Regions from separate parts of the Streptomyces sp. NPDC001606 genome, predicted to be linked through region 3. Evidence: riboswitches for the same ligand, from Rfam matches in the RefSeq annotation. Region 3 holds a riboswitch; each other region holds the start of a gene.

Region 1 (10,358 bases), on a different contig from region 3:
CTGGTCCGGGGCCTGCTGGACGGGTGGGTCGCGGACAGCCCGGACTCCAGGGACTGGCGGGATCTCGAAGAGGTTTGCTGAGCCGACGGCGACCGGCCCCCTTTAGGCTGTAGTCGCAGAACTTTCAGGCTTGCAGGAAGGCGTACGTCGGTCATGGCTCAGCAGGACACCGATCAGCAGCACGCGGGCGTGCTCCCCGTCGACGACGAGGGCTATGTCGTCGACACGGAGGACTGCGAGGAGCGCGAGACGGCCTGGCGGGAGCGCGGGACCTCGCGGCCCGTCACGGTCGTCGGCAACCCGGTCCTGCACAAGGAGTGCAAGGACGTCACCGAGTTCGGCGAGGAGCTCCAGCAGCTGGTCGCCGACATGTTCGCCAGCCAGCGCACCGCCGAGGGCGTGGGCCTGGCCGCCAACCAGATCGGGGTGGACCTGAAGGTCTTCGTCTACGACTGCCAGGACGACGAGGGCAAGCGGCACGTCGGCGTGGTGTGCAACCCGAAGCTGGTGGACCTGCCCGCCGGGAAGCGGGTCCTGGACGACAGCAACGAGGGCTGCCTGTCCGTGCCGGGCGCCTATGCGCCGCTCGCGCGCCCCGACTACGCCGAGGTGACCGGCCAGGACGAGCGGGGCAACCCGATCAAGGTCCGTGGCACCGGCTACTTCGCACGGTGTTTGCAGCACGAGACGGACCACCTCTACGGCTACCTGTACATCGACCGGCTGTCCAAGCGGGACCGCAAGGACGCGCTGCGGCAGATGGCCGAGAACGAGCCACGCTACCCCGTGGTCGCCAACGACTAGCGGCCGCGCCGGGGTCGGGGCGTCCGACCGGGGATCACACCCTGGTCGGGCGCCCTTCGTGCGTTCCGGATCGCTCGTCCGTGCGTCGTACAACCGATCCGTTCGGTACGTCTAGTGACAGTCAACCAGTCACGCAAGGGGGGATTCTCGGCATGTTGGGGTAGTGAGTGAAGCAAATCCGTTCCCACGGCGGTCAGTTGTGGTGCTGAATGGGGAGTGCGGGGATACGCAACGGCGCACGCCCGGCACAACCGGAGGGGCGTGTGCTCCTGGCGGCTGAGAGGGGTTTGTTCGTGCAAGCTTTCCCACACAGCACCACAGCGACACCGACGGCGGTCGTCGTACCGCCCTCGCTGGCACTCCCGGTGATCGAATCCGCGTTTCCTCGGCAACTGCACCCGTATTGGCCCCGGCTCCAGGAGAACACCCGGCTGTGGCTGCTCGAAAAGCGGCTCATGCCGGCGGACAAGGTGCAGGAATATGCCGACGGACTGTGCTACACGGACCTCATGGCCGGCTACTACACCGGCGCCCGCGACGAGGTCTTGCAGGCCATAGCCGACTACAGCGCATGGTTCTTCGTCTGGGACGACCGCCACGACCGGGACGTCGTGCACGGCCGGGCCGGCGACTGGCGGCGCCTCAGGCACCGGCTGCACGCGGCCCTCGACGCCCCCAGGCACCATCTGCACCATCCGGACCCGCTGGTCTCGGGGTTCGCCGACAGTGTGCTCCGGCTGTACGGCTTCCTGCCGCGCACCTGGAACCAGCGGTTCGCCCGGCACTTCCACGCGGTCATCGAGGCCTACGACCGCGAGTTCCGCAACCGCACCCAGGGACACATACCCGGCGTCGAGGAATACCTCGCCCTGCGCCGGCACACCTTCGCGCACTGGATATGGACCGATCTGCTCGAACCGAGCGCCGGGTGCGAACTGCCGGACGCGATAAGGCACCACCCCGCCTATCGCCGGGCCGCACTGCTGAGCCAGGAATTCGCCGCCTGGTACAACGACCTGTGCTCACTGCCCAAGGAAATAGCGGGCGACGAGGTCCACAATCTCGGAATCTGCCTCATCACCCATGAGGGGCTGAGTCTCGAGGAATCGATCGACGAAATCAGGCGGCGCGTCGAGGGATGCATCCAGGAATTCCTGGACGTCGAACAGGACGCCCTGCGATTCGCCGACGGTCTCGCCGACGGAACCGCCCGCGGAAAGGAACTGAGCGCCGCGGTCCACCGTTGCCTCGGCTATATGCGGAACTGGTTCAGCACCGTCTACTGGTTCCACCACGAGTCCGGCCGGTACATGGTCGACAGCTGGGACGACCGCGCCACACCCCCGTACGTCAGCAACGAAGCGGCAGGTGAGAAATGACCGTCGAGTCTTCCCCGCGGCCCGTGGCCCCCGCGGCCGGCGAGCTGCGCGAACCGCCCCTGGCCCAAGGCACCGTACCGGGCCTCGGACACGGGCTGAAACTGGTCCGCGACCCGCTCGCCTTCATGTCCGCGCTGCGCGGCCACGGCGACGTCGTACGCCTCAAGCTGGGCCCCAAGACGGTGTACGCCGTCACCACGCCGGAGCTCACCGGCGCCCTCGCCCTCAGCCCCGACTTCAAGATCGACGGGCCGCTGTGGGAGTCCCTGGAGGGGCTGCTCGGCAAGGAGGGCGTGGCCACCGCCAACGGCCCCCGGCACCGCCGTCAGCGCCGCACCATCCAGCCCGCCTTCCGGCTGGACGCGATCCCCGGCTACGGGCCGATCATGGAGGAGGAGGCGCACGGCCTCACCGAGCGCTGGCGGCCCGGCGAGACCATCGACTGCACCTCGGAGTCCTTCCGGGTGGCCGTCCGGATCGCCGCCCGCTGTCTGCTGCGCGGCGAGTACATGGACGAGCGCGCCGAGCGGCTGAGCATCGACCTCGCCACCGTCTTCCGCGGTATGTACCGCAGGATGGTGATCCCCCTCGGACCCCTCTACCGGCTGCCGTTCCCGGCCAACCGTGAATTCAACCGGGCGCTGGCCGATTTGCATCTCCTCGTGGACGAGATCGTCGCCGAGCGGAGGGCATCTGGTCAAAAGCCGGACGATTTGCTGACGGCATTGCTGGAGGCGAAGGACGACAATGGCGACCCCATCGGGGAACAGGAGATCCACGATCAGGTCGTCGCGATACTCACCCCCGGCAGCGAAACCGTGGCGTCCACGATCATGTGGCTGCTCCAGGTCCTCGCGGAACACCCGGAACACGCCGAGAAGGTACGGACCGAGGTCGAATCCGTGACCGGTGGCCGACCGGTCGGATTCGAGCACGTCCGCTCACTCACCCACACCAACAATGTCGTCGTCGAGGCCATGCGGCTCAGGCCGGCCGTATGGATTCTGACGCGCCGCGCGGTGCGCGACACCGTGCTCGGGGACTATCGCATTCCGGCCGGGGCGGACATCGTCTACAGCCCGTACGCCATCCAGCGCGACCCCCGCTCCTACGACCGCACCCTCGACTTCGACCCCGACCGCTGGCTGCCGGAGCGGGCAGGGGAGGTGCCGAAGTACGCGATGAGCCCGTTCAGCGTGGGCAACCGCAAGTGCCCGAGCGACCACTTCTCGATGACCCAGCTGAGCCTGATCACCGCGGCCGTCTCGGCGAAGTACCGCTTCGAGCAGGCCCCCGGGTCGAACGACACCACCCGGGTGGGCATCACCCTGCGCCCGCACGACCTGCGCCTGCGGCCCCTCCCCTGGTAGGCCGCGGCGAGCACACCTGACACCGGCGCGGGTCCGGGCCGCCTGGGGAGCCTGGACCACGCGCCGGCAGGGTGCGCCGGAGCGCCGGCTAGAAGTCCTCGTCCAGGTCGACGGTGCCCTCCACCGCCACCTGGTACGCCGAGGGACGGCGCTCGAAGAAGTTGGTCAGCTCCTGGACGCCCTGGAGCTCCATGAAGGAGAAGGGGTTCTCGGAGCCGTACACCGGGGCGAAGCCGAGCCGGGACAGCCGCTGGTCGGCGACGCACTCGAGGTACTGCCGCATCGAGTCGGTGTTCATCCCGGGCAGCCCGTCACCGCACAGGTCGCGGGCGAACTGGAGCTCCGCCTCGACGGCCTCGCGCAGCATGTCCGTCACCTGCTGCTGGAGCTGGTCGTCGAAGAGCTCGGGCTCCTCCTTGCGGACGGTGTCGACCACGTCGAAGGCGAAGGACATGTGCATCGTCTCGTCGCGGAACACCCAGTTGGTGCCGGTGGCCAGACCGTGCAGCAGACCCCGGCTGCGGAACCAGTAGACGTACGCGAAGGCGCCGTAGAAGAACAGGCCCTCGATGCACGCGGCGAAGCAGATCAGGTTCAGCAGGAAGCGCCGGCGGTCGGCCTTGGTCTCCAGCCGGTCCAGGTTGTCGACCGAGTCCATCCACCGGAAGCAGAACTGCGCCTTCTCACGGATCGACGGGATGTTCTCCACGGCCGCGAAGGCTGCGGCCCGGTCGTCCGGGTCGGGCAGATAGGTGTCGAGCAGCGTCAGATAGAACTGGACGTGCACGGCCTCCTCGAACAGCTGGCGCGACAGGTACAGGCGCGCCTCCGGGGAGTTGATGTGCTTGTACAGCGTCAGGACCAGGTTGTTCGCGACGATCGAGTCGCCCGTCGCGAAGAAGGCGACCAGCCGGCCGATGAGGTGCTGCTCCTCCGGCGTCAGCTTCGCCAGGTCGGCCACGTCCGAGTGGAGGTCGACCTCCTCGACGGTCCAGGTGTTCTTGATGGCGTCCCGGTAGCGCTCGTAGAAGTCCGGGTAGCGCATGGGACGCAGGGTCAGTTCGAAGCCCGGGTCGAGCAGGTTCGTGTTTCGGGTGGTCATTACTGGCAGGCCTCGCAGGACTCGGGGTTCTCAAGGGAGCAGGCGACGGCGTCGGGGTCGGCCGCCTGCTGCACGGGGATGGCGGTCTGTGCCTGGGCCGCGCGGGCGATCCGGGTCGCCGGACGCGAGCGCAGGTAGTACGTGGTCTTCAGCCCGGACTTCCAGGCGTAGGCGTACATCGAGGAGAGCTTGCCGATGGTCGGCGTCTCCATGAACAGGTTCAGGGACTGCGCCTGGTCCAGGAACGGGGTGCGGGCGGCGGCCATGTCGATCAGGCCGCGCTGCGGGATCTCCCAGGCCGTGCGGTACAGCCGGCGCACCTCCTCCGGGATCCACACGAAGTCCTGCACCGAGCCGTTGCTGTCCCGCAGCGCCTCCCGGGTGCGCGCGTCCCATACGCCCAGGTCCTTCAGGTCCTGCACCAGGTAGGAGTTGACCTGGAGGAACTCACCGGACAGCGTCTCGCGCTTGAACAGGTTGGACACCTGCGGCTCGATGCACTCGTAGACGCCCGCGATGGAGGCGATGGTGGCGGTCGGCGCGATCGCGAGGAGCAGCGAGTTGCGCATGCCGACGGCGGCGATGCGGGCCCGCAGCGCCGCCCAGCGCTCCGGCCAGGTCAGCTCCACGTCGTAGTGGTCCGGGTGCAGCACGCCCTGCGCGGTACGGGTCTTCTCCCAGGCCGGCAGCGGGCCGTTGCGCTCGGCGAGGTCGGCGGAGGCCTCGTACGCGGCGAGCATGATGCGCTCGGCGATCCGGGTGGAGAGCGCCTTGGCCTCGGGCGAGTCGAAGGGCAGCCGCAGCTTGAAGAAGACGTCCTGGAGGCCCATCGCGCCCAGGCCGACCGGACGCCACTTGGCGTTCGACCGCCCCGCCTGCTCGGTCGGGTAGAAGTTGATGTCCACGACCCGGTCGAGGAAGGTGACGGCCGTGCGGACCGTCTCGTCCAGCCGCTCCCAGTCGATGTCCCCGTCGCGCACGAAGGCGCCGAGGTTGACCGACCCCAGGTTGCAGACCGCCGTCTCGCCGTCGTCGGTGACCTCCAGGATCTCCGTGCAGAGGTTGGAGGAGTGCACGACATGGCCCGGCAGGGCGGTCTGGTTGGCGGTGCGGTTGGCGGCGTCCTTGAAGGTCATCCAGCCGTTGCCGGTCTGCGCGAGGGTGCGCATCATCCGGCCGTACAGCTCACGGGCCGGGATGGTCTTCTTCGCCAGGCCCGCCTGCTCGGCCTTGCGGTAGGCGGCGTCGAACTCCGCGCCCCACAGGTCGACCAGCTCGGGCACGTCCGCCGGGGAGAACAGCGACCACTGCTCGTCGGCGTTGACCCGGCGCATGAACTCGTCCGGGATCCAGTGCGCGAGGTTCAGGTTGTGCGTACGGCGGGCGTCCTCACCGGTGTTGTCCCGCAGCTCCAGGAACTCCTCGATGTCGGAGTGCCAGGTCTCCAGGTAGACGGCGGCGGCGCCCTTGCGCCGGCCGCCCTGGTTCACCGCGGCGACCGAGGCGTCCAGGGTCTTCAGGAACGGCACGATGCCGTTGGAGTGCCCGTTGGTGCCCCGGATCAGCGAGCCGCGGGACCGGATCCGGGAGTACGACAGACCGATGCCGCCGGCGTGCTTCGAGAGCCGGGCGACCTGGTGGTAGCGGTCGTAGATGGAGTCCAGCTCGTCCAGCGGGGAGTCCAGCAGATAGCAGGACGACATCTGCGGGTGCCGGGTGCCGGAGTTGAACAGGGTGGGGGAGGAGGGCAGGTAGTCGAGGCGGCTCATGAGCTTGTAGAGCGCGGCGACCTCGTCCACCGAGCGGACGGTGTCGTCCTCGGCCAGCCCGCTCGCCACCCGCAGCATGAAGAACTGGGGCGTCTCGATCACCTTGCGGGTGATCGGGTGCCGCAGCAGATAGCGGCTGTGCAGGGTGCGCAGACCGAAGTAGCCGAAGCGGTCGTCGGCGTCCCGGTCGACCAGCGCGTCCAGCCGCTCGGCGTGCTGCGCGACGAACGCGGCGGTGCGGTCGGCGACGAGGCCCTCGCGGTGGCCGACGGCGACCGACTCGGTGAACGAGGTCACGCCCTGCGAGGCGGCCTCGTCCCGGATGGTGAGGGTGAGCAGCCGGGCGGCCAGCCTGGAGTAGGCGGGGTCCTCGGAGATGAGGCCGGCGGCCGCCTCCGTGGCCAGCTCGCGCAGCTCCGCCTCGTCGGCCCGCGCGGAGCGGCCGCGCAGCGCGGCGGCGGCGACCCGGCCCGGGTCGGCGTCGGGGAGGTCGGCGGTCAGCTCGGTCAGGGTCCGCAGCAGCGCGGTGCCGGGACCGTCGGTCTCCGGTCCGCTCGCTGAAGCCGGATCTGCTGGCGCGATGGTCACGTGGGGCTCTCCCTCGCTCGGCACGGGGGCCCGGCGGAGGGCAGGGGGCAGCCACGAGCGCGCACGGCGTCGCGTCCACCGGCCCACTCCACGAGGCCCGGACGTCTCAGGGCACCCGGACCGGACGGCCGGGCGCGCTGTCGGCAGGTCCTCGGACTGGAACAGGCGTGCGGATACACGCAAGTACACCGTTGCGGGACAGTTCCGGATTCGCACCGGATTCCCCTGCGGCGACAGCGAGCATGAGCATACATCTAGTGCCGGGGTGCGGTGTCACCCCCAGATGTTGTGTCGCACCGGTCCCGGAGCGTCAACTCATGGGCCGACAGGGCGATGTCGGGCCGCTCCGGCGGCGGATTCCGGTCCCGGGTACGGCAACGGGCCGCCGGATGCGCTCCGGCGGCCCGTCGTACGGCGCGCTCAGTGACCGGCGCCCGCGGTGGCCGGCGGGAGTTCCGCCTGGACGCCCGGGTCGCCGGCGTCGGCCGTGTAGTCCTCGGGACTGGTCTCGTCGACGCCCTCGGGGGCCTTCAGGGCCTTCAGGACGAGGGTCAGGACCACGGTGACCGCGGCGTTGAGCAGGAACGCCGTGAGGCCGATGTAGCCGATCTGGCCGATGCCGGGGATCTCCTTGGCCGAGCCGCCGAAGTGCGCCTGGGTCGGCGAGGCGACACCGTACGCGGCGACCGTGCCGTACACCATGCCGACCGCCCAGCCGGCCAGCAGCGCCCAGCGGTGGAACCAGCGGGTGAACAGGCCGCCGACCATCGCCGGGAAGGTCTGCACGATCCAGATGCCGCCCAGCAGCTGGAAGTTGATGGCGACCGTCTTGTCCATGGTCAGGACGAAGACCAGCGCGCCCACCTTCACCAGCAGGGACACCAGCTTGGAGACCCGGGTCTCCTGCGCCGGCGTGGCGTCCGGCTTGATGAAGTCCTTGTAGATGTTGCGGGTGAAGAGGTTGGCGGCCGCGATGGACATGATCGCCGCCGGGACCAGCGCGCCGATGCCGATCGCCGCGAAGGCGACGCCCGTGAACCAGTCCGGGAACATGTCCTCGAACAGCTGCGGGATCGCCAGCTGCCCGTTGGTGACCTTCACCCCGGCCGCGATCGCCATGAAGCCCAGCAGTGCCAGGAAGGCCAGCATCAGGGAGTACAGCGGCAGGATCGCGGTGTTGCGGCGGATCACGTCACGGCTCTTGGAGGAGAGCGTCGCGGTGACCGAGTGCGGATACATGAACAGGGCGAGGGCGGAGCCGAACGCCAGCGTGGCGTACGTCCACTGGCCCGCCTCCGGCGGGGCGATGGCGCCGCGCGGCTTGCCGGTGGCCGGGTTGACCTGGCTGAGCGCGTGGGTCGCCTTGGCGAAGACGTCGTCGAACCCGCCCAGCTTGATCGGGATGTAGATGATCGCCACCGCGATGACGATGTAGATCAGCGTGTCCTTGACGAACGAGATCAGCGCGGGCGCCCGCAGACCGGAGGAGTAGGTGTAGGCCGCCAGCACACCGAAGGCGATCAGCAGCGGCAGGTCCTTCACGAACCAGTTGGTGTTCTCGCCGCCGCCGATGCCCATCACGTCCAGCACCGCCTGGATGCCCACCAGCTGGAGCGCGATGTACGGCATGGTCGCGAGGATGCCGGTGACCGCCACCGCGAGCGACAGGCCCTTGGAACCGAACCGGCCGCGCACGAAGTCGGAGGTGGTGACATAGCCGTGGCGGTGCGAGACCGACCACAGGCGCGGCAGGAAGGTGAAGATCAGCGGGTAGACGATGACCGTGTACGGCACCGCGAAGAAGCCGGACGCGCCCGCCGCGTAGACCGCCGCCGGTACGGCGACGAAGGTGTACGCGGTGTAGATGTCACCGCCGAGCAGGAACCAGGTGATCCAGGTGCCGAACGACCGGCCGCCGAGGCCCCACTCGTCCAGGGACTGCTCGTTCTCGGCCCGCCGCCAGCGCGAGGCCAGGAAGCCCATGACCGTGACGGCCAGGAAGAAGAAGATGAAGACGCCGAGCGCGACGCCGTTGACGCCGTCCTTCACTTCGCTGCACCCCCCTTCTGGGCGGCACGGGCGCGCTGGTCACGCTGCCACAGCTTGTACGCCGCGATGGTGAGCACCGAGGCGATCGGCACCCAGAGCATCTGGTACCAGTAGAAGAACGGGATCCCGATGAGCGTGGGGTCCGTCTTGGCGTACGAGCCGACCCACAGCATCGCCACGAAGGGCGCGACGAGACACAGGCCGATGACCACCCGGACCGGTGTGACGACCGGTGGACTCACTTCTGGTGTTTCTGGCATGTGCTCCGTCCCCTCGTTGATCACCGCGTGATGCGCGGCAATCTAGGTGACGGGATCACGTCAGTGGAAGACCTCGTCCGCATATCGGCACACCGACTTCGGCGGCGGCCTCCGGAGGCTTCCCCTCCTGTTCGGCCCCTATTCCGCCGGGCGCTTGAGCCGTGCGACGAACTTGTACCGATCGCCCCGGTACACGGACCGCACCCACTCCACCGGCTGGCCCTCGCGGTCGCGCGAGTGCCGGGAGAGCAGCAGCATCGGCAGCCCCACGTCGGTGCCGAGCAGGCCCGCCTCGCGCGGGGTGGCCAGCGAGGTCTCGATGGTCTCCTCGGCCTCGGCGAGGTGGACGTCGTAGACCTCGGCGAGCGCGGTGTACAGCGAGGTGTACTTCACCAGCGAGCGGCGCAGGGCGGGGAAGCGCTTGGCGCTCAGATGGGTGGTCTCGATGGCCATCGGCTCGCCGTTGGCCATGCGCAGCCGCTCGATGCGCAGGACGCGCCCGCCGGCGGTGATGTCGAGCAGCTCGGCGAGCCGGTCGTCGGCCGTGATGTACCCGATGTCCAGCAGCTGCGAGGTCGGCTCCAGGCCCTGGGCGCGCATGTCCTCGGTGTAGGAGGTGAGCTGGAGCGCCTGGGAGACCTTGGGCTTGGCGACGAAGGTGCCCTTGCCCTGGATCCGCTCCAGCCGGCCCTCCACCACCAGCTCCTGAAGGGCCTGCCGGACGGTGGTGCGGGAGGTGTCGAACTCGGCCGCCAGCGTGCGCTCGGGCGGCACCGGGGTGCCCGGTGCCTGCGTCTCCGTCATGTCGAGGAGGTGCTTCTTCAAGCGGTAGTACTTGGGCACGCGCGCGGTACGGACGGTTGTCCCGGCCTCGTTCTCCGCACTGCTGACGTCGGTGCTCATGCTCTGCCTTCCCGGCTCCGAATGCCGAAAGCGACCGACATCCCATCGGCCCCGCTCACATCGTGGCACGGCTTACTGTCACACGACTCCACCCGGCCGCCCAGTGATCCCCTCTATATACCGCCCGGACCCGG
Region 2 (10,358 bases), on a different contig from region 3:
ACCAGTGGGGGCAGCTCACGGACCCGGCGCAGGTGCGGGAACTCGGCGCCGCGCTCGCCGAGCTGAGGGCCCGGGTCCCGGGCCGCCGGCAGGGCGCGCTGGAGAACGTCCGGCAGCAGCTCAGCCAGCTCCAGACGCTCTGACCGCCCGGTTCAGGCGGCCGGCAGCAGCGCGAGGGCGCCGGCGACCAGGGTGCGGACGCCGGGGGCGACGACCGACAGGTCGGGGGCGAAGTGCGGGCTGTGGTTGCTCGGTACGGCCGCCAACTTCTCCGGCACGCTCTCCCCGGGCGCCTGCTCCCACACCTCGGCGGGGGTCGTCGTGACGAACCAGTACGAGTACGGGATCGCCCCCAGCGCGAGCTGCGGGAAGTCCTCGCTGCCCATCGCCGGGCCCGGGTCGAACACCGTGTCCGCGCCGAAGACCTCGCCGTGCACGGCGGCCACGGCGGCGTCGGTGCCGGCGTCGTTGACCGTCGCCGGGAACGTCGCACCGACCATGATCTCCGGCTCGCGCGGGCAGCCGGCGGCCAGGCACTCGCCCCGCGCGATACGCCGGATCGCGGCCAGCATCCGCTGGAGCACCGCTTCCGACTGGGTGCGCAGGTTGAGCGCGATGTGCGCCTCGTCGGGGATGATGTTGTGCCGGGAACCCGCCTCGATCCGGCCGACGGTCAGCACCGCGGACTCGCCCGCCGCCACCTCCCGCGACACCACGGTCTGCAAGCGCGTCACCAGATAGGCGGCCGTCACCACGGGGTCCACGGTCGCCTCGGGCCGCGAGCCGTGCCCGCCGCGCCCGTGCACCACGATGTCCACGTCCGTCGCCGCGCTCATGATCAGGCCAGGGGCGTGCGGGTACAGGCCTGCCGGGCCCGGCGCGGCATGCTGCCCGAGCAGCGCGTCCGGCCGCCCGAACCGCTCGTACAGCCCGTCCTCGAGCATCGCCCGCGCCCCCTCCCCGCTCTCCTCGGCGGGCTGCCCGACGACCAGCAGGGTGCCGCGCCAGGTGTCCCGTCCGGCCGCCAGCGCGGCGGCGGCCCCGGCCAGCCAGGTGACATGCAGATCGTGCCCGCAGGCGTGCATCACCCCGTCGGCCCGGGAGGCGTACGGCAGCCCGGTCCGCTCACGCACCGGCAGCGCGTCCATGTCGGCGCGCAGCAGCACGGTCGGCCCGTCGCCGTGGCGCAGCCGGCCCACCACCCCGGTCCCGCCGACCCCCTCGGTGGTCTCGTACCCGGCCTGCCGCAGCCGCTCGGCCAGCTTTCCGGCGGTGCGGTGCTCGTGGAGGGACAGCTCGGGGTGGCGGTGCAGGTCGCGGTAGAAGTCCTCCAGGGCCGGCACGGGCAGACCGGAGGTGACGTCCAGGGCGGTGCGGGCGGCGGCAGAGGTCATGGCCGCAGGGTAGGACCGTGCGGGGCGGGATGCGTGGCGATCACGAAAACGCGTGCGGGCGTCGGTGCGAAGGTCCGCGCGGACGTCGTGAGGCCGGACGTCGTGGGGGCGGACGTCGTGGGGCCGGACGTCGTGGGGGCGGACGTCGTGGGGGCGGACGTCGTGGGGCGGTCCGCCGCCCGCGCCGGGCCCGCGTTCGCCGCCGTGAGCAGCGCCGCCACGGCCACCACCGCGGCGGCGACACCCCGGGCGCACCGTGCTGCGGGCCGGTCGGGGGGTGCGGTTGTACGTCCGGTCACGGCGACCTCGCAAGCACGGTGGCGGCGTAGCGGGCAGGTGGGCAAGGGCAACTTGCCCAAGTGGGTCAAGTACGTTTAATCCGCCGTTTAACCTAGGGGCGTTCGGAGCGAACGGCAAGGGAATCAAGGCGAGTTGGGGGCCGCGCATGCGGGAGCGGGACGACCCGGAGACGGTCGGGCGACGGGTGCAGCGGCTGCGTACCGAACGCGGACTGACCCAGCGGCAGCTGGCCGAACCGGCGTACACGCCGGCCTATGTCTCCACCCTGGAGGCGGGCCGGGTCCGGGCCTCCGACGAGGCGCTGCGGCACATCGCGGACCGGCTGGGCGTGACCTTCGAGGAGCTGGCCGTCGGCCGCCCCGCCCACCTCGCCACCGACCTCAGGCTCCGCCTCACCGAGGCCCAGCGCATCCTCGCCGACGGCCGCGCGGAGGAGGCCGCCGCGCGGTACGCGGAGCTGCTCACGGAGGCGGAGCGGTACGACCTCGACGGCGAGCGGGCCACCGCGCTGCTCGGCCTCGGCGAGTGCGCCCTGGAGACCGGCGAACTGGAGCGGGCCCGCGACCACTTCGAGCGCGCCGAGGAGCGCCTCGCCGCGTCCTCGTCCTCCCTCCCGGCACGCGTCCCGGCCGTGCGCGGCCGGGCGGTCGCCCACTACCTGGCGGGCGAACTCCGCTACGCCGTCTATCTCCTGGAGACCGCCCTCGACGAGCTGAACCGCGGCGGTCTGCACGACCCCGACGCGCTGCTCCAGCTCTACGCCAGCGTCATCGGCCCGTACATGGACATGGGCGCGCACGCCCGTGCCGCCAAGGCCGCCGAGTACGCCCTCGCGCTCGCCCCGCGCTCCGGCGATCCGGCGCTGATCGCCCGGATGCACCGGGCGGTGGCCCGCACCCTGCTCGCCGAGGGCCGGATCGCCGAGGCCGACGCCTCCCTCGCCAAGGCGGCCGAGCTGTACCGCCGGCTGCGCCTGCGCACCGAGCTGGCCCACTGCCACTGGATGCGCGGCTACGTCTACGCCCAGCACGGCGAACTCGCCCGGGCGGAGGAAGAGTTGCGGCAGGCGCTGGCCATGCTGTCGGAGACCCGCGCCGCCCTCTACCGCAGCCAGGCGGCCGTCGAACTGGCCGACGTCCTGCACCGCCGGGGCAGCTCCGCCGAGGCCGCGAGCCTCCTGGAGGGCGTCCTCGGCGACTTCTCCTCCGAGCGCGGTGCCGTGCACGCCGCCGCCGCGCACCGCCTCCTCGGCATCATCGCCGAGGACGCCCGCGACACGGAGGCCGCCGAGGAGCACTACGTCCGCGCCCTCAGCATCCTGGAACGCGCGGGCGCCGCCGGCGACCTGGCCGACCTGTGCCGCCTCCTGGGCGACCTGCTGCGCCGCACGGGCCGCACGGAAGCGGCCCTGGACGCCTACCGCACCGGCCTGACCCCCCACCCCACCCCAGGCACCACAACCCTGGGCCCCTCCCCGGCACCACCCCCGCTGTGAGCCCCGCCTCGCGGCACGGCCGAGCCGCCACCGTGAGACGCCCCCGGCACCACCCCCGCTGTAATCCCCCCCCCGCAGTCCCCCGCGCCCTCACACCTCCGCGTGGCCCTGTCTGCGGACGTCCGCCAGGCGTAGGGCGCCGATCTGGACGGCTGCCTGGGTGGCGTCGTTGCCGATGTCGCCGAGGCCGCCGTTGGTGAGGGTGAAAGAGTCCTGGCCGACCCGGACGGCGGCCACGTCCAGCGTGAGCAGGGCCTGCTGGCCGTCGGGGGTCGTGGCCGCCAGGGAGACGCGCAGGCCCTGCCGGGCGTCCCCGACCTCGGGCAGCGCCGCCGTGCCGATCTGGACGTCCTCCGTGATCCCGGTCTGGGTGGTGGCGGTGAACCGGGCGCACTGGACCGGCATCGTGCTCAGCCAGGCCAGCGCCGCGTCCACGTCCGACGGGCGGCGCGCGGTGATGGCGTAGCGCAGCTGGGCGTCGGTGTCGGCGTCGTCCAGGCCGACCGCGGCCCGGGCGGGACCGCCGAGCAGCTCGTCCGCGTAGAGCGCGTCGAGGAACTTCTGGCAGGCGCCGGCCGTCGTGGTCGCCTTCAGCAGCGCGTCCCGCCAGGTGGCCGCGCCGCGGGTCGCCGTCCAGGGGGCGCCGAGGTCGGTCTGGGTGAGGAGGGCGGCCTGCGCCTGCTCGTCGGTGAGGGAGGAGCCGCCGGGGCGGGCGGACTTCTTCGGCGGCGTGGTCGGCTTGGCGATCGTGGGCACGGGGTACGGGGCGCTTTCCGGCTGCTTCAGGGTGAGGGCGGCACAGCCGCCGAGCGCGAGCAGGCCGATGCCGAGCAGGACGAAGGGGAGGCGGCCGTGCGGGCCGCGGGGTATCGCTGCGGTCATCGGTGCCTCCTGCGCAGGTCTGGTGCCTGATCTCACGGGATCACCGGGCCGCCCCGGCCACCAGCGCTCGGGGCCGTACGGGTGAGCGGGGGGCGGCGGAAAAACGGGTGGCCCCCGCCGCGCCGGGCGGGTTAGCGTCTGCGGCATGCAGCGCGCCCAGCAGTGCCCGAACCGCACGACGACGCCGGAGACCGTCCCGGCGCGCTGACACCTGACCAGCATCCAAGCCCCGGGGCGCACGCCCCGGGGCTTCGGTCTGTGACGGGGCGTACGCCTCCCCCGAGAAGGAGCGTCCCGCCATGCACGACCACCGCCGCCTCGGCCGTGACCTGGACCTGTTCGACACCGACCCGCTGATGGGCGCGGGCCTGCCGTACTGGCTGCCCGACGGCGCGGTGGTCCGGCACACCCTGGAGGAGTACATCCGGGACGCGGAGCGCGCCGCCGGCTACCGGCACGTGTACTCGCCGGTGCTCGGCAAACGCGAGCTGTACGAGATCTCCGGGCACTGGGACCACTACAGCGACGACATGTACCCGCCGATGCGGGTCGGCGAGGACGAGGTCGTGCTGCGGCCCAGCCTCTGCCCGCACCACGCCCTGATCTACCGCTCCCGCTCCCACAGCTACCGCGAACTGCCGCTGCGGATCGCCGAGTTGGGGCCCATGTACCGGGCCGAGCTGTCCGGAGTGCTCGGCGGGCTGACCCGGGTCCGGGCCATCCAGCTGAACGACGCGCACATCTTCTGCACCCTCGACCAGGCCGTGCAGGAGGCCCGCGACGCGCTCCGGCTGATCGCCCGCGCCTACGCCGACCTCGGCATCCGTGCCGTACGCCACCGGCTGTCGCTGCCCGGGGCGGGCGGGAAGTACGTCGCCGATCCCGAGCTGTGGCGGCGGGCCACCGGGATGCTGCGGGAGGTGCTCGCCGAGGCCGGCGTCGAGCACGAGGAGGCCGAGGGGGAGGCCGCCTTCTACGGCCCGAAGATCGACGTGCAGATCGCCGACCCGGCGGGCCGCGAGTCCACCCTGTCCACCGTGCAGATCGACTTCCACCAGCCCGCCCGCTTCGACCTGCACTACATCGGCGCGGACGGCGCAAAGCACCGGCCCGTGATGGTGCACCGCAGCGTCATCGGCAGCGTGGAGCGGGCCGTCGCCCATCTCGTGGAGGCCCACGGCGGGGCCTTCCCGGCCTGGCTGGCCCCGGTGCAGCTGGTGGTGCTGCCGGTCGCCGAGGAACAGGTGGCGCAGGCCGCGGAGGCGGTCGCGCTGGCCCGGGAGGCCGGGCTGCGGGCCGAGCTGGCCGGGCCTGAGCAGGGCACCCTGGGCGCCCGGATCCGGGCGGCGCGCCTGGTGCCGTACCAGGCGGTGATCGGCGTGCGCGAGGCGGACGCCGGGCTGGCGGCCGTACGGCTGCGGGACGGGCGGCGGCCGGGCGAGCTGCCGGTGCCGGAGCTGCTGCGGCGGATCGGCGAGCGGGTGCGTGCGCGCGGCGCGGAGCTGTGGACCTGATCTAGGGTTTGAACGTCGGTACGACGAAGGAGTCAGCTGTGACCGGTCAGGCCATCCCCGTGATCATCGACTGCGACACCGGCGTGGACGACGCCCTGGCCCTGCTGTTCGCCGTCCGCCACCCGGGTCTGGACCTGCGGGCGGTGACCTGTGTCGCCGGGAACACCGACGTCGACGGCGTGGTCCGCAACACCCTCACCGTGCTGGAGCAGGCGGGCGCCCCGGACATCCCGGTGGGCCGGGGTGCCGAGCGCCCGCTGCTGGAGCCCGCCCGGCCGGCCCAGCATGTGCACGGCGCCGACGGCATGGGCGACCTCGGCCTGCCCGCGCCGTCCCGCACCGCCGCCGACGTGGACGCGGTCACCCTGCTGCGCCGGGAGATCCTGGCCTCCCCGCGCCCGGTCACCCTGATCCCCACCGCGCCGCTCACCAACATCGCGCTGCTGCTGCGCACCCACCCCGAGGTGACCCGCAACATCGAGCGGATCGTGTTCATGGGCGGGGCGGTCGCCACCGGGAACGCCACACCGGTCGCCGAGTTCAACGTCTGGCACGACCCGGAGGCGGCGGCGATCCTGCTCACCGCCGGGGTGCCGATCACCATGTACGGCCTGGACGTCTTCATGCGGGTGGTGGTGGACACCCCGGACGTGCACCGGCTGCGCGCCAGCAGCGAGCCCGGCACCCGGCTGGCCGGGGAGCTGCTCGCGCACCGGCCTACCACGCAGGGCGAGGAGCCGGAGGCGGAGGAGGCGGGCGGCCTCGGCGACGCGGGCGCGGTGTGCGCGGTCGCCGACCCGCAGGGCATCGTCACCCGCCGCCTCCCGGTGGAGGTGTCCCTGGCCCCCGGGCCGGGCCGCGGCCAGACCATCGTGGACCGCCGGCCCCGCCCGGGCGAGTCCGAGATCCACGGCGAGGCCCGCGAACAGGCCCTGGTGGACGTGGCGTTGGACGTGGACGTGGACCGGTACGTGAAGCTGTACCTGGAGACGGTCGAACGCTAGAGCCTCCTTTTAAAAGAGCCCTAGTCGGACAGGGTGGAGGCGCGCGCCGTCCAGCGTTCCTCCACCCGCGCGAACCTCCAGTACGCCAGCGCCGCCGCCCACACCACCACGAACAGGCCGACGATGACGTAACCGGCGCTGTCCAGGTTCACCCCGGCGATCCAGCCGGTGACGGAGTCGCGCAGGTCCAGCTTGTCGTGGACCACGCCGACCAGCTCGATCGTGCCGATGAAGAAGGCGACGGCGATGGACAGCCCGGTGATGGTGAGGTTGTAGAACACCTTGCGGACGGGGTGCGAGAACGCCCACTGGTAGGCGAAGTTCATGAACGTGCCGTCGAGCGTGTCGAACAGGCACATCCCGGCGGTGAAGAGCAGCGGCAGGCAGAGGATCGCGTACCAGGGCAGGCCGGCGGCCGCGCCCGAGCCCGCCATCACCATCAGCGTGACCTCGGTGGCCGTCTCGAAGCCGAGGCCGAACAGGAAGCCCACCGGGTACATCTGGCCGGGGCGGGAGACGGACCTGGTCAGCCGGCCGAGGAAGCGGTTCATGAACCCGCGCGAGTCCAGCTGCCGTTCCAGCTCCCGCTCGTCGAAGGTGCCCGCGCGCATCGACCGGAAGACCCGCAGGATGCCCAGCAGGGCGATCAGGTTGAGGGCCGCGATCAGGTAGAGGAAGGCGCCGGCGATCGTCGTGCCCATGAAGCCGAGCACCTGGTGGGTGGTGGACTTGTCGCTGGTCACCGTGCCCGCCAACTGGGTGCCGCCGGCGATGAGCAGCGCGAGCAGCACCACCACGCTGGAGTGTCCGAGGGCGAACCAGAAGCCCACCGACACCGGCCGCTTGCCGTCGGCCATCAGCTTGCGGGTGGTGTTGTCGATCGCGGCGATGTGGTCGGCGTCGAAGGCGTGCCGCATGCCGAGGGTGTAGGCGGTGATGCCGAGACCGACGCCGAAGACGTCCCGGCCCACCTTGTAGTGCCCGGGGGCGACGAGCAGAAAGAGGATGCCGAAGGCGACGACGTGCAGGGCGACGATCACCGCGAGCAGTCCGGTCGTCCTGACCGTGTCCTCGCGCTGCCAGCGGAAGGTTGCCTGGTCGGACGCGGGCAGGGTGGTTCCGGGCAGGTTCATACGGTCAGCTCCAGCACCTCGTGGATCCTTCATCAGTGCCGTGGCCGGTCTCCTGGCTTACGGGTCACGCGTTCGTCGCCCCTGCCTTCCCGGTCGTACGACCAGTGGCCCGGCGGATGCCGGACGGGACGGGAACTCCCCGATCACAGTGGCGAGGGCCGCGTCGATCTCTCATCGACTTCCCGAGCACCACGGCCCGCCCACCGTAGGGGGCCGGACCATCTCCTGCATAGCTGCACAACCGGGCAGGTATTCAAGATCACATACCGGCCTGCGAGGATGTGGGCATGCATCTCGTGCCTGCCGACCGCGCCGACCGTCGCACCATCGACGGCCACCGGGTGTGCGACGCGATCGCCGCCATCGGCGACGCGGGCCGTCTGCGCGCCTGGTCCGACCGCTTCTCGCTGCTCGCCGATCCCAACCGGCTCGCCCTGCTGCTGGCCCTGCACCACACCGGGCCGCTCGCCGTCTCGGACCTGGCCGTCGCCACGGGCATGAACGACCCGGCGGTCTCCCAGGCGCTGCGGCTGCTGCGCGCGGCGGGCGTGGTGGCGGGGGAGAAGGAGGGGCGGGTGGTCCGCTACCGGGTGGTGGACCAGCGGGTGCGGGGCTTGTTGGAGCACTGCGGGGAGTGAAACGCGGCGCACCTCGCCACTGAAGGTTGCTTTTCCGGGCAATGTGGACAGGCTCTCTCCTGTCGTCCTTCCGAAAGGGAGCCCGTATGGCCCGTATGGCAGAGTCCTCGCCGGACCTCTCCTCCCGGAACCCCGACTGGTGGCGGCAGGCCGTCATCTACCAGGTCTATCCGCGCAGCTTCGCCGACGCCGACGGTGACGGCCTCGGTGATCTGCGCGGCATCACCGAGCGCCTGGAGCATCTCGCCGAGCTGGGCGCGGACGCCCTGTGGCTCAGCCCCTTCTACCCCTCCGAACTCGCCGACGGCGGCTACGACGTCGCCGACCACCGGGACGTCGACCCCCGGCTCGGCACCCTGGACGACTTCGACGCCCTGGTCGCGAAGGCGCACCGGCTCGGGCTGAAGGTCGTCGTGGACATCGTGCCGAACCACACCTCGCATCTGCATCCCTGGTTCCAGGAGGCGCTGCGGGCCGGGCCCGGCTCACCGGCCCGCGACCGGTACGTCTTCCGGCCCGGCCGGGGCGAGCGCGGGGAACTGCCGCCGACCGACTGGCAGTCCGTGTTCGGCGGCAGCGCGTGGCGGCGGGTGTCCGACGGCGCCTGGTACCTGCACCTCTTCGCCGCCGAGCAGCCCGATCTGAACTGGGAGCACGAGGACGTCCGCGCCGACTTCCGCGCCACCCTGCGGTTCTGGGCCGACCGGGGCGTCGACGGCTTCCGCATCGACGTCGCCCACGGCCTCGCCAAGGACCTCTCCGAACCGCTGCGGGACATCGGCGGCATCGGCGCGACCGGCGAGGAGGCCCTGTTGCGGGTGGAGCCGGGCACCCACCCCTACTGGGACCGGGACGAGGTGCACGAGATCTACCGCGACTGGCGCAAGGTCTTCGACGCCTACCACCCGCCGCGCTGCGCCGTCGCCGAGGCCTGGGTGCCGGGCGCCCGCCGGGCCCGGTACGCGCGCCCGGACGAGCTGGGCCAGGCCTTCAACTTCGAGTACCTGGAGGCCCGGTGGGACGCCGGGGAGCTGCGCCGGGTGATCACCGAGGAGCTGGCCACCGCCCGCGCGGCCGGCGCCTCCGCCACCTGGGTGCTCTCCAACCACGACGTGGTCCGGCACGCCTCCCGGCTCATGCTGCCGCCCGGCACCGACCCCGGCGCCTGGCTGCTGTCCGGCGGCACCGCGCCCGCGATCGACCCGGCGGCCGGATATCGCCGGGCCCGCGCCGCGACCCTGCTGATGCTGGCGCTGCCCGGTGCGGCCTACCTCTACCAGGGCGAGGAACTGGGTCTGCCGGAGGTCGCCGAGCTGCCCGCCGAGGTGCTCCAGGACCCGATCTGGGAGCAGACCGGCCATGTCCGCAAGGGCCGCGACGGCTGCCGGGTGCCGCTGCCGTGGACGACGACCGGACCCTCGTACGGCTTCGGGCCGGGCGCCGGCTGGCTGCCGCAGCCGCCGTCCTTCGCGTCGTACGCCGTCGAGGCACAGGCCGGCACGGAGGGCAGCACGCTGGAGCTGTACCGCACCGCCCTCCGGCTGCGCCGCAAACTGCTGGAGGGCGAGGAACTGACCTGGACGCCGGGCACCCCGGCCGGGGTCCTGGACTTCGCCCGCACCGCCACCTGGCGCTGCGTCACCAACCTCACGGACCACCCGGTACCGCTCCCCCCGGGCGAAATCCTCCTGACCAGCGACGCCATGGCCGGAAGCGGCAGCCGGGAACTGCCTCCGGACACCACGGCCTGGCTCGGCTAGGGGGTCTTTCCGAGCATCCGATCGTCAGGCTGGTTGTGAGAGATGGGGAGGTAACTGAGGCTTCCTAGCACGGCACATCGCCACCGCACCGCCACAAGGTTCCCCGGTCCGCGTAGACGTTGGCGCGGGGAGACCACGCGTGGCCCGTCCACTCCTGCCCGTCACCTGCGGCAATGTATGCCTCCCCCTGATAGGCCAGCGGGGCGTCCTGGCGTGCGGTCCCGCAGAGGGCCGGATC
Region 3 (10,358 bases):
GGCCCCGAGCTTTCAACACCATCTACCGGCGAACTGCGCCGGCCTCGTATGTCCGCAGGGTCCGCCTGGGAGGGCAGGACTGCGGGGATCGCGGATGCGTGACCGGGGACCACCTTCCAATCCGGGGCCTTGCGGTACCCGGGCGGACTGCTTCCTCGCCCGGGCGATCCTGATGGCGTCTCGCTCCTCACCTTCGGTTACTCGGGGGTACTGCTGGATACCGCGGGTACTGCTGAGCCCGCTGCCGGCACGGCAGTTCGTGTCTGCCGTGCCCACTTCGACTTCCTGGGTACGACAAAGACAGTAATCCTGCGACGGGCCAACGTCTACTGTCGTCACGACAGGTTTTCTCCATGGCCAGTGTCTGAACTTCTTCCGCAGATACACTCGAAAGAGTGCTGTCCCTGGCTGCTTCCCGGCTCGGCGACCACCTGCTGGGCCCGAAGTACGCGCCAAAGGGGCCATGGGATGACCGGCGCCCGGGGACGGTCACAGCAGGCGGCCGGCCGGATCTCCGCCGGGGTCGTCGGCCGGCACGATGGCGGCCCCGACGACGGCCTGCTGCGGCAGTCCTGCCCAAGGGCACCGTAAGTCCCGCCACACCCGCGAGGACCTGGACGCCCCCGCCACCGAACTCAACAGCCGCCCACGCAAAACGCTCGGCTGGGAGACCCCAGCCGAGCGTCTGTCTCAACTGCTCGCGGCTTGATCAACTCACCGCCTGGAATTCGCCCACGCCGGTGGGGCCTCACGGTTCGGTTCGGCTCACACCTGTCCGTACGTCAGGCAGACAGGACGGCGGTTCAGCGAGAGAGGGCGAGGACGCCCAGAGCGTTGCCGTGTCCGTCGACCACGGGCGGGGCCCCGAGCCGGCGGCAGCGCATCGCACGTTCGGCTTCGGCCCTCGTGGCCAGCGGCGAGGCGAAAGGCCCGATGACGTCGGCGATGTCCCGCAGGCGGATCCGGTCCGTGTATCCGGAGCCGTCACGAACGGCCGTGAGCCGGTCCCGGGTGACCAGGCCGGTGCGCAGACCGTCCTCGTCGCAGACGACCAGATGAGCTGTACGGGCGGCGGTCATCACGCACAGTGCCACCTCCACGGTCATGTCCTCCCAGACCTGCGGTCCGGCCGCGTCCGCGGGATCGGCCGCCGTCTGCACGGCGTCGGTACGTGTTGAGCGGAACTGCGTCTGATCCAGCGTCAAAGGGTGCCTCCTGCGAAGTTGGGCGGGCTTCCTGACACGAAGGTTCTATGCCGCCGGACGGGCGGTGGACTGTCGTACGAGCGCACGGCGAGCCGCCGAGACGGGGCGGCGCCGACCGCGTGAGGTGGCGCCGCGCTTCTTGGGGCGTTCGACCACCGGTGCGGTGATGACGACCGGGATGCCGGAGGGTGCCTGAGCGCCGGTGATGCGGTGCAGGGCCTCTTCGCCGACGCGGACCTGGGTGGTCTGCGGGACGATGCCGGCCGCTGCCATGAGGCGGGTCATGCCGCGGCGCTGGTGGGGGGTGACCAGGGTGACGACGCTGCCGGACTCTCCTGCACGGGCGGTACGGCCGCCGCGGTGGAGGTAGTCCTTGTGGTCGGTCGGCGGGTCGACGTTGACGACGAGGTCGAGGTTGTCGACGTGGATGCCGCGCGCCGCGACGTTGGTCGCTACCAGCACGTTGACGTGTCCGGTCTTGAACTGTGCCAGCGTGCGGGTGCGCTGTGGCTGTGACTTCCCGCCGTGCAGGGCGGCGGCCCGTACCCCGCTGTTCAGGAGGTGTTCGGTGAGGCCGTCGACGGCGTGCTTGGTGTCGAGGAACATGATCACGCGGCCGTCGCGTGCGGCGATCTGGGTGGTGGCCGCGTGCTTGTCGGCGACGTGAACGTGGAGCACGTGGTGCTCCATCGTCGTGACCGCACCGGCCGAGGGGTCGACGGAGTGCACGACGGGGTCGCTGAGGTAGCGGCGCACGAGCAGGTCGACGTTGCGGTCGAGAGTGGCGGAGAACAGCATGCGCTGCCCTTCGGGGCGGACCTGGTCGAGGAGGGCGGTGACCTGCGGCATGAAGCCCATGTCGGCCATCTGGTCGGCCTCGTCGAGGACGGTGGTGGAAACCTGGTTCAGCCGGCACTCGCCACGATCGATGAGGTCTTTGAGGCGTCCCGGCGTGGCGACGACGACCTCGGCACCACCGCGCAGCGCGCTCGCCTGTCGGCCGATCGGCATTCCGCCCACCACCGTGGCCAGCCGCAGCCTCACGGAGCGGGCGTACGGGGCGAGCGCGTCGGTGACCTGCTGCGCCAGTTCACGGGTAGGTACGAGGATCAGCCCCAGCGGCTGCCTGGCCTCGGCGCGCTGCCCGGCCGTACGGGCCAGCAGCGCCAGCCCGAAGGCGAGGGTCTTGCCGGAGCCGGTGCGGCCACGGCCCAGTACGTCCCGGCCGGCGAGGGAATTCGGCAGGGTCGCGGCCTGGATCGGGAAGGGTACGGTCACGCCTTGCGAGGTGAGCGCAGCCAGCAGTGCCCCGGGCATGTCGAGATCGGCGAAGCCCTCCACGGCGGGGAGCGCGGGTGTGATCGTCCTGGGCAGCGCGAACTCGCCCTGGGCCGCGGCGGGCCGGCGGCCGTAACCACCGGAGCGGCTCCTGGCCGACGAGCCGAATCGGCTGCCGCCCCTGCCGGAGTCGGTACTGCCGTTACGGGTGCGGGTGAAGCGGTCGTTCGTGCGTGTGCGGTTCATGCGGAACCTTCCTCGATGCGGCACATATCAAGGAATTCCCGCGGCGATCAGCAGCAGAGAGAATTGCAAGAATGGACCGGTGGAATGCGACAGCGAATCTGACCCACGGAAAATCCGTGCGGGCACAGGCGCTGGAATGAGTGGCGCGAAGCGGACGCAATGTTAGGGCGTCCACCGCGCTACGGGTTTCCTGGTTGCCGTCCGCAGGTGAAACCACTGCGGAAAACGCGAGTAGCTGGGGCCCGCACCCCGAAGGACGCGGGCCCCAGCTACAAGTATGCGACAGTCGGCGTCAGGCGAGAACGATGTTCTCGGCCGTCGGGCCCTTCTGGCCCTGCGCGATGTCGAAGGTCACCTTCTGGCCCTCGATCAGCTCACGGAAGCCCTGGGCGGCAATGTTCGAGTAGTGGGCGAACACGTCAGGGCCGCCACCGTCCTGCTCGATGAAGCCGAAGCCCTTTTCCGCGTTGAACCACTTGACGGTGCCAGCAGCCATGTCATTTCTCCTCTGGGCAGTGCATCGGGATCCGCACTGCACGGACCCCGTGTCGCCGCGATGATCGCCCGCCGGGAAAAAGACCGGATAACAAAAGTGCTTCCAGTGGCACAGACGCCGCCCGGAGGGCACTTGAAGTTTGGGACCACAACTGCAACTGAGATCGACAGTAGCACGCCGAAGCGGCCGGTGTACGGTGAAGAATCCCACCCCACTTAATGCGATAGAGAATCTGTCTGCCTGTCCCGTTGAAACCTCAGCCCGCGGGCACAGATTTTCCCAGCCGAAGCGCAACGCTTCGGGAAGTTTTTGGGGGCGCGCCCAGCGCAAGGGCTGCTCCCCCAAGGGATGGTGCGGGCGGAAACAGCAGCATCCTGGTGCGGCAACGTACGGTGCTGTGGCCCGCCGTACGAGCCTCAGGCCCGGACGGCGAGGAACTTCGACAGCCGCAGGCGGCGCCACCGACCCGAGCCAACCGCATCTGGGCCATTCCCGCACGCGAGCCCCCGGCGATGCCCCGCCCGCAACCGGGCCTCAGCGACTCAGCCGCCGCTCTTGCGCCTGAACGACCGCTGGCTCGCAGCCGGGCCGTGCGCAGAACGCACCTTCGATGCATCGGACTTGGCGGCAACATCAGCAGCATCCGCCTGCACACCGCGCTTGCGCGCCAGGGCTTCGCGGAACTTGCGCTTGAGGTCGTAGTTGCCGTCGCTGTCCGGCTCCAGAGGGGACGTCTCGGCGGCAGCCGGCTCCGAACCTTCCGTAGATACGGGCTCTGCGGTCATGGTGACCTCCTGGGTTCGGGGGGGGTGGGCAAGCACAGCTTGTCATGCCGGGCGCAGTGCGAGGCGCCGGCAACATCATCCTGCTCCGTTTCGGCGGGCGTCCTTCCCGCGGCCAAGGGAGCGTTGGTGTTCTTGGGTCGGGGGACGGTGGGCCCGCCGTCGAGCGGGCGGCGCTGGCCGCCAGCACGAGCGTGACCACGCTGCCGGACTCACCGGCGCGGGCGGTGCGGCCCGCCCGGTGCACATAGCCCGGGCAGGGAGGAGAACCCGGGGGCAGCGGTGCCGACGCCGGAGCTGTGGCACACCCGCCCCGGACTGACGTGGACGCCCGAAGACGGTCGGTGCCGATTACCTGGTGCGTCCCGTGCGGTCGTCGTACTCCTCGCGGGCGGTGATGACTTCCTCGATGTGCAGCACGGACCACTCCGTGAGCGCCTTCAGCGGTTCCCGCAGCGTCTGGCCGAGCGGGGTCAGCTCGTACTCCACGTGCGGCGGCACCTCTGGGTAGACGGTCCGGCTGACCAGCCCGTCGCGTTCGAGGGTGCGCAGCGTCTGGGTGAGCATCTTCTCGCTCACGCCCGCCAGCGCCTGCCGGAGCTGGCCGAACCGGGAGGTTCCGTTCCGGCCGAGTTCGCCCAGCACGAGGACCGCCCACTTGCTGCCGATCTGGTCGAGCAGGTCCCGCGACGGGCAGCCGCGCTCGTACGGATCGAATGACGCAGCCATACGGCTCACCTCAATGCTATCGGTCGGGTAAGTACCCTACCAAGAAGTGGCTACTTCCCAGCAGAGAGTGTCCAGGTCAGTCTTGTTCCATCCCGCCGCGGACGAACCGCGGCAGGCGTGCGACGCACGCGCGGAAGGAAGGAACGACCCTCATGCCTATCGTCGTCACCGGAGCCACCGGCCAGCTGGGCAGGCTCACCGTGGAGGCACTGCTGCGGCGCGGGATTCCGGCCGCGGACATCATCGCGACCGGCCGGGACATCGGCAGGATCAAGGACCTGGCCGACCGAGGCATCACGGTGCGCCGCGCCGACTTCGCGGACACCGACGGCCTGGCGGAGGCATTCGCGGGGGCGGACAGGCTGCTGCTGGTCTCGGCCTCGGTCCCCGTGGGCGAGCGGGTCGCCAACCACCGCCGCGTGATCGACGCCGCGGTGTCCGCAGGCGTGTCGCTGGTGGTGTACACGAGCACGACCCACGCGGACACTGCCACCACCGTCATCGGCGCCACGCACAGGGAGACCGAGGAGTATCTGCGGGACCGCGGAATCCCCAGCGTGCTGCTGCGCAACAGCTGGTACCTGGAGAACTACACCAGCCAACTGCCGCAGATCCTGGAGAACGACGCCGTCGTCGGCGCCGCGGGCGAGGGGCGGATCAGCGCCGCAGCCCGCGCCGACTACGCCGAGGCCGCAGCGGTCGTCCTCACCGCCGAAGGCCACACCGGCGCCGTGTACGAGCTCGGCGGCGACGAATCCTTCACCCTCACCGAGCTCGCCACCGCGATCTCCGCTGCGGCCGGAAAGCAGGTGACCTACGCCGACCTCCCGGTGACCGACTTCGCCCAGGCGCTGGCCGCCGCGGGCCTGCCCACCGAGCTGGCGGAGGTCCTCGCCGACGCCGACCGCGGCATGAGCCACGGCGAGATGTACACCGACTCCGGCGACTTGCGCCGCCTGATCGGCCGCCCGCCCCTGACCCTGGCCGAGGCACTCGCGGCCGCCCTGCATCACTGAGACGCCCGTAGGTGTGAAGCCCCGTCATCGATGGCCCGCGGCACCCAGGACGTCGCGCCGCTGAAGACGTCCTACTTCGGCCGGCTCGGCGAGGCCCCGCCGGTGCTCGCCACAGCCGCGGTCCAGGGCCTGGCCCTGGACTTCACCGAGACCGGCGCCGCCCACCTGGACGGCCTCGACGTCTCCGCGTCCTGCTCCCTGCATCGTCCGCGGGGAGCTGCCCGCCTCCTGACCGTGACCGGACCATGCTGCGGACCGGGGTGCCACGGGCAAGGGCCCCGGCCGGGATGAGTCCGCCGGGCAGAACGCTGACGGCCGGGTGTCCCCCCCTCGGCCGACAGCACCGTGGTTCAGGACGTCGTATCGCGGTGTCGGCGCAGCAGCGCAGCCAACTCGCAGCGCAGGCGGTGTCCAGGGAACGCCAGAGGGCCCTCGGATGGTTCCGAAGGGCCCTCTGGCGTCCGGAAGGAATCAGTGCGCGGCCGGAACCACGCGCTTGCTCGCGGCCGTTGCCGGCTTGGGGTTCAGCAGGCGTTCCGCCAGTTCACCGAAGAGCAGGCCGAAACCTGTCCACAGGCTCAGCTGGATCGCCAGGGCCGAGAGCCGGAACCGCCACAGCAAGGTGGCCGGGAAGTCCCTCGGCACCTCGTTGATGGCGGGCAGGAACTGGTAGGCCAGGCCGATGGCGACGGCGAATGCGGCCACCGCGACCACCGTCGCCCACCAGGTGCCCAGGCCGGGCGCCAGGCGCTTGCCCAGGATGGTGGCGGCGACCGCGAGGAGGACGCTGAGCAGCATCATCAGGAAGTACAGGGTGGTCCGCTTGCCGATGGTGTCGGGTTCGCCGACCGACGGCGGATTGGCCGGGTACTTCAGGAACGGGACGACGTACACCGCGAGCAGCGCGCAGCCGGACAGCAGCAGCGCGGTCGCCCGCGGCCCGAACCGGCCGACGCGGCCGAGCGCGAAGCAGTAGGCGAGCGCGGCGATGCCGCCGAAGGAGACCCCGTACACGAGGACGCCGGTGGCGAGGCCCGCCGTGGACTGGAGGGAGCGGGAGACGACCTCCATCCCGTGCTCGTGGGAGTGCGCCGCCTCGAAGCTGATCGCCTTGTCGACGTTCGGCTCGCCGAGGAGGTAGGCGACGACGAGAGCGAGCACGCCGGCCGCGAGGCCGGCGAGCATGCCCCGCACGAGGAGGTTTCTTACCGTTGCGGAGTTCATGGGAGTCGGGGCGTCCCTCGCGTCAGTGGCAGGGGAAGCCCAGCAGGTGGCGGGCGTCGTGCACCCACTCGTGGACGTCCGTGCCGTTGAACACGGAGGTGGCGCCCTGCTCGGCGCCGACGAAGTACAGCAGGACCAGCATCAGGATGCCGAAGAAGACCGCCCAGGGAGCTATCGCCTTCAGCGGCAGCGTGGCGGGGATGGCGGGAGTGGTGGCTGTCGGCTGGGCGACGGTCTGCGCCATGGCAGAACCTCCTCTGGGAGTTCGCGTCCCATCTCGGTGGTGCACTGGACGACGGCCACGGGTCTGACTCACCGGACACCCCGCGGTGTCCGGCATACAGTGGCGCGACCGTGCCGGATTCCCACCGGCTTCCGTCTCGCCGTCGTCGATATCGGACAGACCGTACCGCGTGGCACGAGCACGGCCAAGACCGCCTCAGTCTGGCGCGATCCTCCTCTCGCACCGGGCGGGGCGGAACGGGCTTCCGGGGAATAGGGTTCGCCCTCAGTTCAGGGAGCCGCGGAGCGCCGCCGTGGGGTGAAGGCGTACAGGTCGAGGATGTCCGGCAGTGGCGCCACGCCTGGACCACCGGCACGGACCCAGGTGACGATGTCCTCGGTCGCGTCCGGGTCGTTGACCAGCCCGAGCCAGACCGGCCGGGCACCGGCGGCACGGCCCGCGGCAGACGGCTGTACGACGATGACGTTGGCCTGATCGCACACGTCGAGGCACTCCGAGATGCGCACCGGCACCTCCGCCCGCAGTCGCGCAGTCTGTGCGGCGTGATCCACTCCGGTCACCTCACGGTCATGATCTCATCGAGCGAGGCCGGCCCTGAGGAGTGGTGGCGCGTCACCGGGGCTGGACCAACGCCGCACGGCAGCAGGTGAGTTCTCGGAAACTTCGCGTTCACGACGGCGGGCGCCGGCGGTAACAGCCGCTTTCTAGCGTGACCGGCCGTGGGATCAGAGTCGTCTACACGGCCGAACGGTACATATGACGGTCCGTCGGCTCCCCCGTCCTGCCGATGACGCCAAGCGGGGCTTTCCCCACAGAGGCACCCGCACCAGCAGCATCGGGAGGCGCGGCATGAGCACCACCGAGTCACGCACGCAAACGGCAAGCGCGCCGAAGGCCGCCGCCGACCAGGCGGTCAGGGAGACGCTGGAGGACTACACCCTCCGTTTCGCTCCCCGCAGTTACCGCCGTTGGACCCCCATGGTCGTGGCGACCACCGCCCTGGGCGGCATCGCCTACATGGCCGACTTCTCCATCGGCGCCGGTATCGGCCTGGCGCACGGCACCGGCAACGCGCTCGTGGCCATCGCGGTGGCTGCCGTGGTCATCTTCATCACCGGCTTCCCGCTCGCCTATTACGGCGCCCGCTACAACATCGACCTCGACCTCATCACCCGCGGCTCGGGCTTCGGCTACTACGGCTCGGTCCTCACCAGCGTCATCTTCGCCAGCTTCACCTTCATCTTCTTCGCCCTCGAAGGCTCGATCATGGCCCAGGGCCTCAAACTCGGCTTGGGGCTGCCCCTGTGGCTGGGCTATCTGGTCTCCACGCTCATGGTCATCCCGCTGGTGATCTACGGCATGAAGGCGCTCAGCAAGCTCCAGGTGTGGACCACCCCGGTCTGGCTGCTGCTGATGGTCGGCCCGCTGGTCTACCTGATCGCCACCGACCCCGGCACCGTCGACCGCTTCCTCGCCTACACCGGCACGGACGGCGACGGCGGCGTCAACACGGCCTCGGTCCTGCTCGGCGCCGGCGTCTGTCTCTCGCTCATCGCCCAGATAGGCGAGCAGATCGACTACCTGCGCTTCATGCCGCCCAAGACCGAGAGCAACAAGCGCACCTGGTGGACGGCCGTCGTCATGGCGGGCCCCGGCTGGGTGGTGCTCGGCGCGCTGAAGCAGGCCATCGGCGTCTTCCTCGCGGTGTACATCCTCGCCAAGGTCGGCCCGGCTGCCGCGACCGAGCCCATCCAGCAGTTCCGCGGTGCCTTCGACGCGATGATGCCCTCCTGGATGGTCGTCCCGCTCGCCGTGGCGCTGGTGGTCATCAGCCAGATCAAGATCAATGTCACGAACGCCTACTCCGGCTCGCTCGCCTGGACGAACTCCTTCACCCGCATCACCCGGCACTACCCCGGCCGCATGGTCTTCGTCCTGGCCAACCTGGGCTTCGCGCTCGCCCTGATGGAAGCCGACATGTTCAGCTTCCTCAACAGCATCCTGGGCTTCTACTCGAACTGCGCGATCGCCTGGGTGGTCACCGTCGCCACCGACATCGGCGTCAACAAGTACCTGCTGAAGCTCTCCCCGCTCCAGCCGGAGTTCCGCCGGGGCATGCTCCATGCCGTCAACCCGGTCGGCGTCGTGGCCTTCGTCGCCGCCTCCGGCCTGTCCATCGCCATGTACTTCCACCTGCTGGGCGACACCCTCCAGCCGTACTCCCCCGTCGCCTCTGCCGTCATCGCCTTCGCCCTGACCCCGCTGATGGCGATCGTCACCAAGGGCGGGTACTACCTCCGCCGCACCGACGACGGCCTGGACGAGCCCCTGCTGGACGCCCACGGCAACCCCAGCGCCCGCACCTTCGACTGCCACGTCTGCCAACGGCCGTACGAACGCCCGGACCTGACCGCCTGCGCCACACACGACGCGGCCGTCTGCTCCCTGTGCCTGAGCACGGACAAGATCGGCGACCACGTGCTGCCTTCCACCGCTTAGCCAGGGGTCGTGCGTGGGCGGGCGGCCGTGCGGAGGCGGGAAGGGGCGGCTGCCTGAACACATCCTGACTGCCGCCGTGGATCACCCGCCCCGCCGGTTCCGTGCCCGCACCATGGCTCCATGCACACGCACGCACATGGTCTCCGCATAACGGTCTTCCGTCCCGCCCCTGCCCCCACGACGGAAGAAAACCGCCATGCATGCACCAGCTCCCACCGCCACACCGGCGCCCACTGACCGTGCGACCGCCTGGCTGCGGCGCCGTCTGGGCCGGGCCGTCGTCCTGTGCTACGCCGCAGCCCTGCTCGTGCCGGGCCCCGGCCTGTGGCTGCGCCACCCCCACGCACTGCCGCTGGGACCACTGATCCGACTGCCGGTGTCCACCGCACCCTGCCTGCTGTGGCTGGTGATGTTCTCGTCCGGACTCCAGGTCCCCGTCCGTGAGCTGGTCCGGGTCCTGCGGCGCCCGAGTGCCCTGCTCGCCGGGCTCGCGCTGCACCTGGCGATCCCGTTGCTGGTCATCCCGCTCATCGTGGTCCTGCTGCACGCCTCGCCCGACTCCGACGGCGGCAGCGGCCTGGTCACCGCGATGATCCTGATCACGGCGATGCCCGTCGCGGCCGGCGCCACGGTGTGGAC

Evidence for each region. Region 3 has a riboswitch for cobalamin ahead of ACWCV9_RS12025 (CbtB domain-containing protein). Riboswitches for the same ligand answer to the same signal wherever they lie in the genome.
Region 1: it holds a riboswitch for cobalamin, as region 3 does, so the genes downstream of both, ACWCV9_RS06820 (ribonucleoside-diphosphate reductase subunit alpha) here and ACWCV9_RS12025 (CbtB domain-containing protein) in region 3, are expected to answer to the same signal.
Region 2: it holds a riboswitch for cobalamin, as region 3 does, so the genes downstream of both, ACWCV9_RS19990 (HoxN/HupN/NixA family nickel/cobalt transporter) here and ACWCV9_RS12025 (CbtB domain-containing protein) in region 3, are expected to answer to the same signal.

Annotation. Positions count from the first base shown of each region.
Region 1 covers NZ_JBSFHC010000002.1:537,337-547,694, reverse strand. The annotation lists gene ACWCV9_RS06845 (tetratricopeptide repeat protein) at 1-81, shown strand, start outside; gene def (peptide deformylase) at 154-804, shown strand; gene cyc1 (epi-isozizaene synthase) at 1,098-2,183, shown strand; gene ACWCV9_RS06830 (bifunctional albaflavenone monooxygenase/terpene synthase) at 2,180-3,553, shown strand; gene ACWCV9_RS06825 (ribonucleotide-diphosphate reductase subunit beta) at 3,642-4,655, opposite strand; gene ACWCV9_RS06820 (ribonucleoside-diphosphate reductase subunit alpha) at 4,655-7,012, opposite strand; cobalamin riboswitch at 7,138-7,262, opposite strand; gene mctP (monocarboxylate uptake permease MctP) at 7,433-9,061, opposite strand; gene ACWCV9_RS06810 (DUF3311 domain-containing protein) at 9,058-9,321, opposite strand; gene ACWCV9_RS06805 (GntR family transcriptional regulator) at 9,460-10,224, opposite strand.
Region 2 covers NZ_JBSFHC010000010.1:154,502-164,859, reverse strand. The annotation lists gene ACWCV9_RS20020 (hypothetical protein) at 1-143, shown strand, start outside; gene ACWCV9_RS20015 (amidohydrolase) at 153-1,394, opposite strand; gene ACWCV9_RS20010 (tetratricopeptide repeat protein) at 1,840-3,189, shown strand; gene ACWCV9_RS20005 (hypothetical protein) at 3,280-4,071, opposite strand; partial or broken gene thrS (threonine--tRNA ligase) at 4,311-5,585, shown strand; gene ACWCV9_RS19995 (nucleoside hydrolase) at 5,624-6,589, shown strand; gene ACWCV9_RS19990 (HoxN/HupN/NixA family nickel/cobalt transporter) at 6,610-7,722, opposite strand; cobalamin riboswitch at 7,748-7,931, opposite strand; gene ACWCV9_RS19985 (ArsR/SmtB family transcription factor) at 8,010-8,360, shown strand; gene ACWCV9_RS19980 (glycoside hydrolase family 13 protein) at 8,456-10,120, shown strand; gene ACWCV9_RS19975 (hypothetical protein) at 10,185-10,358, opposite strand, start outside.
Region 3 covers NZ_JBSFHC010000005.1:104,400-114,757, reverse strand. The annotation lists partial or broken gene ACWCV9_RS12075 (IS30 family transposase) at 553-709, shown strand; gene ACWCV9_RS12070 (CBS domain-containing protein) at 804-1,205, opposite strand; gene ACWCV9_RS12065 (DEAD/DEAH box helicase) at 1,251-2,729, opposite strand; gene ACWCV9_RS12060 (cold-shock protein) at 3,022-3,225, opposite strand; gene ACWCV9_RS12055 (DUF5302 domain-containing protein) at 3,768-4,010, opposite strand; partial or broken gene ACWCV9_RS12050 (hypothetical protein) at 4,007-4,284, opposite strand; gene ACWCV9_RS12045 (winged helix-turn-helix transcriptional regulator) at 4,359-4,736, opposite strand; gene ACWCV9_RS12040 (SDR family oxidoreductase) at 4,889-5,752, shown strand; gene ACWCV9_RS12035 (hypothetical protein) at 5,783-6,043, shown strand; gene ACWCV9_RS12030 (CbtA family protein) at 6,224-6,976, opposite strand; gene ACWCV9_RS12025 (CbtB domain-containing protein) at 6,999-7,220, opposite strand; cobalamin riboswitch at 7,256-7,400, opposite strand; gene ACWCV9_RS12020 (hypothetical protein) at 7,490-7,780, opposite strand; gene ACWCV9_RS12015 (purine-cytosine permease family protein) at 8,070-9,719, shown strand; gene ACWCV9_RS12010 (sodium-dependent transporter) at 9,916-10,358, shown strand, end outside.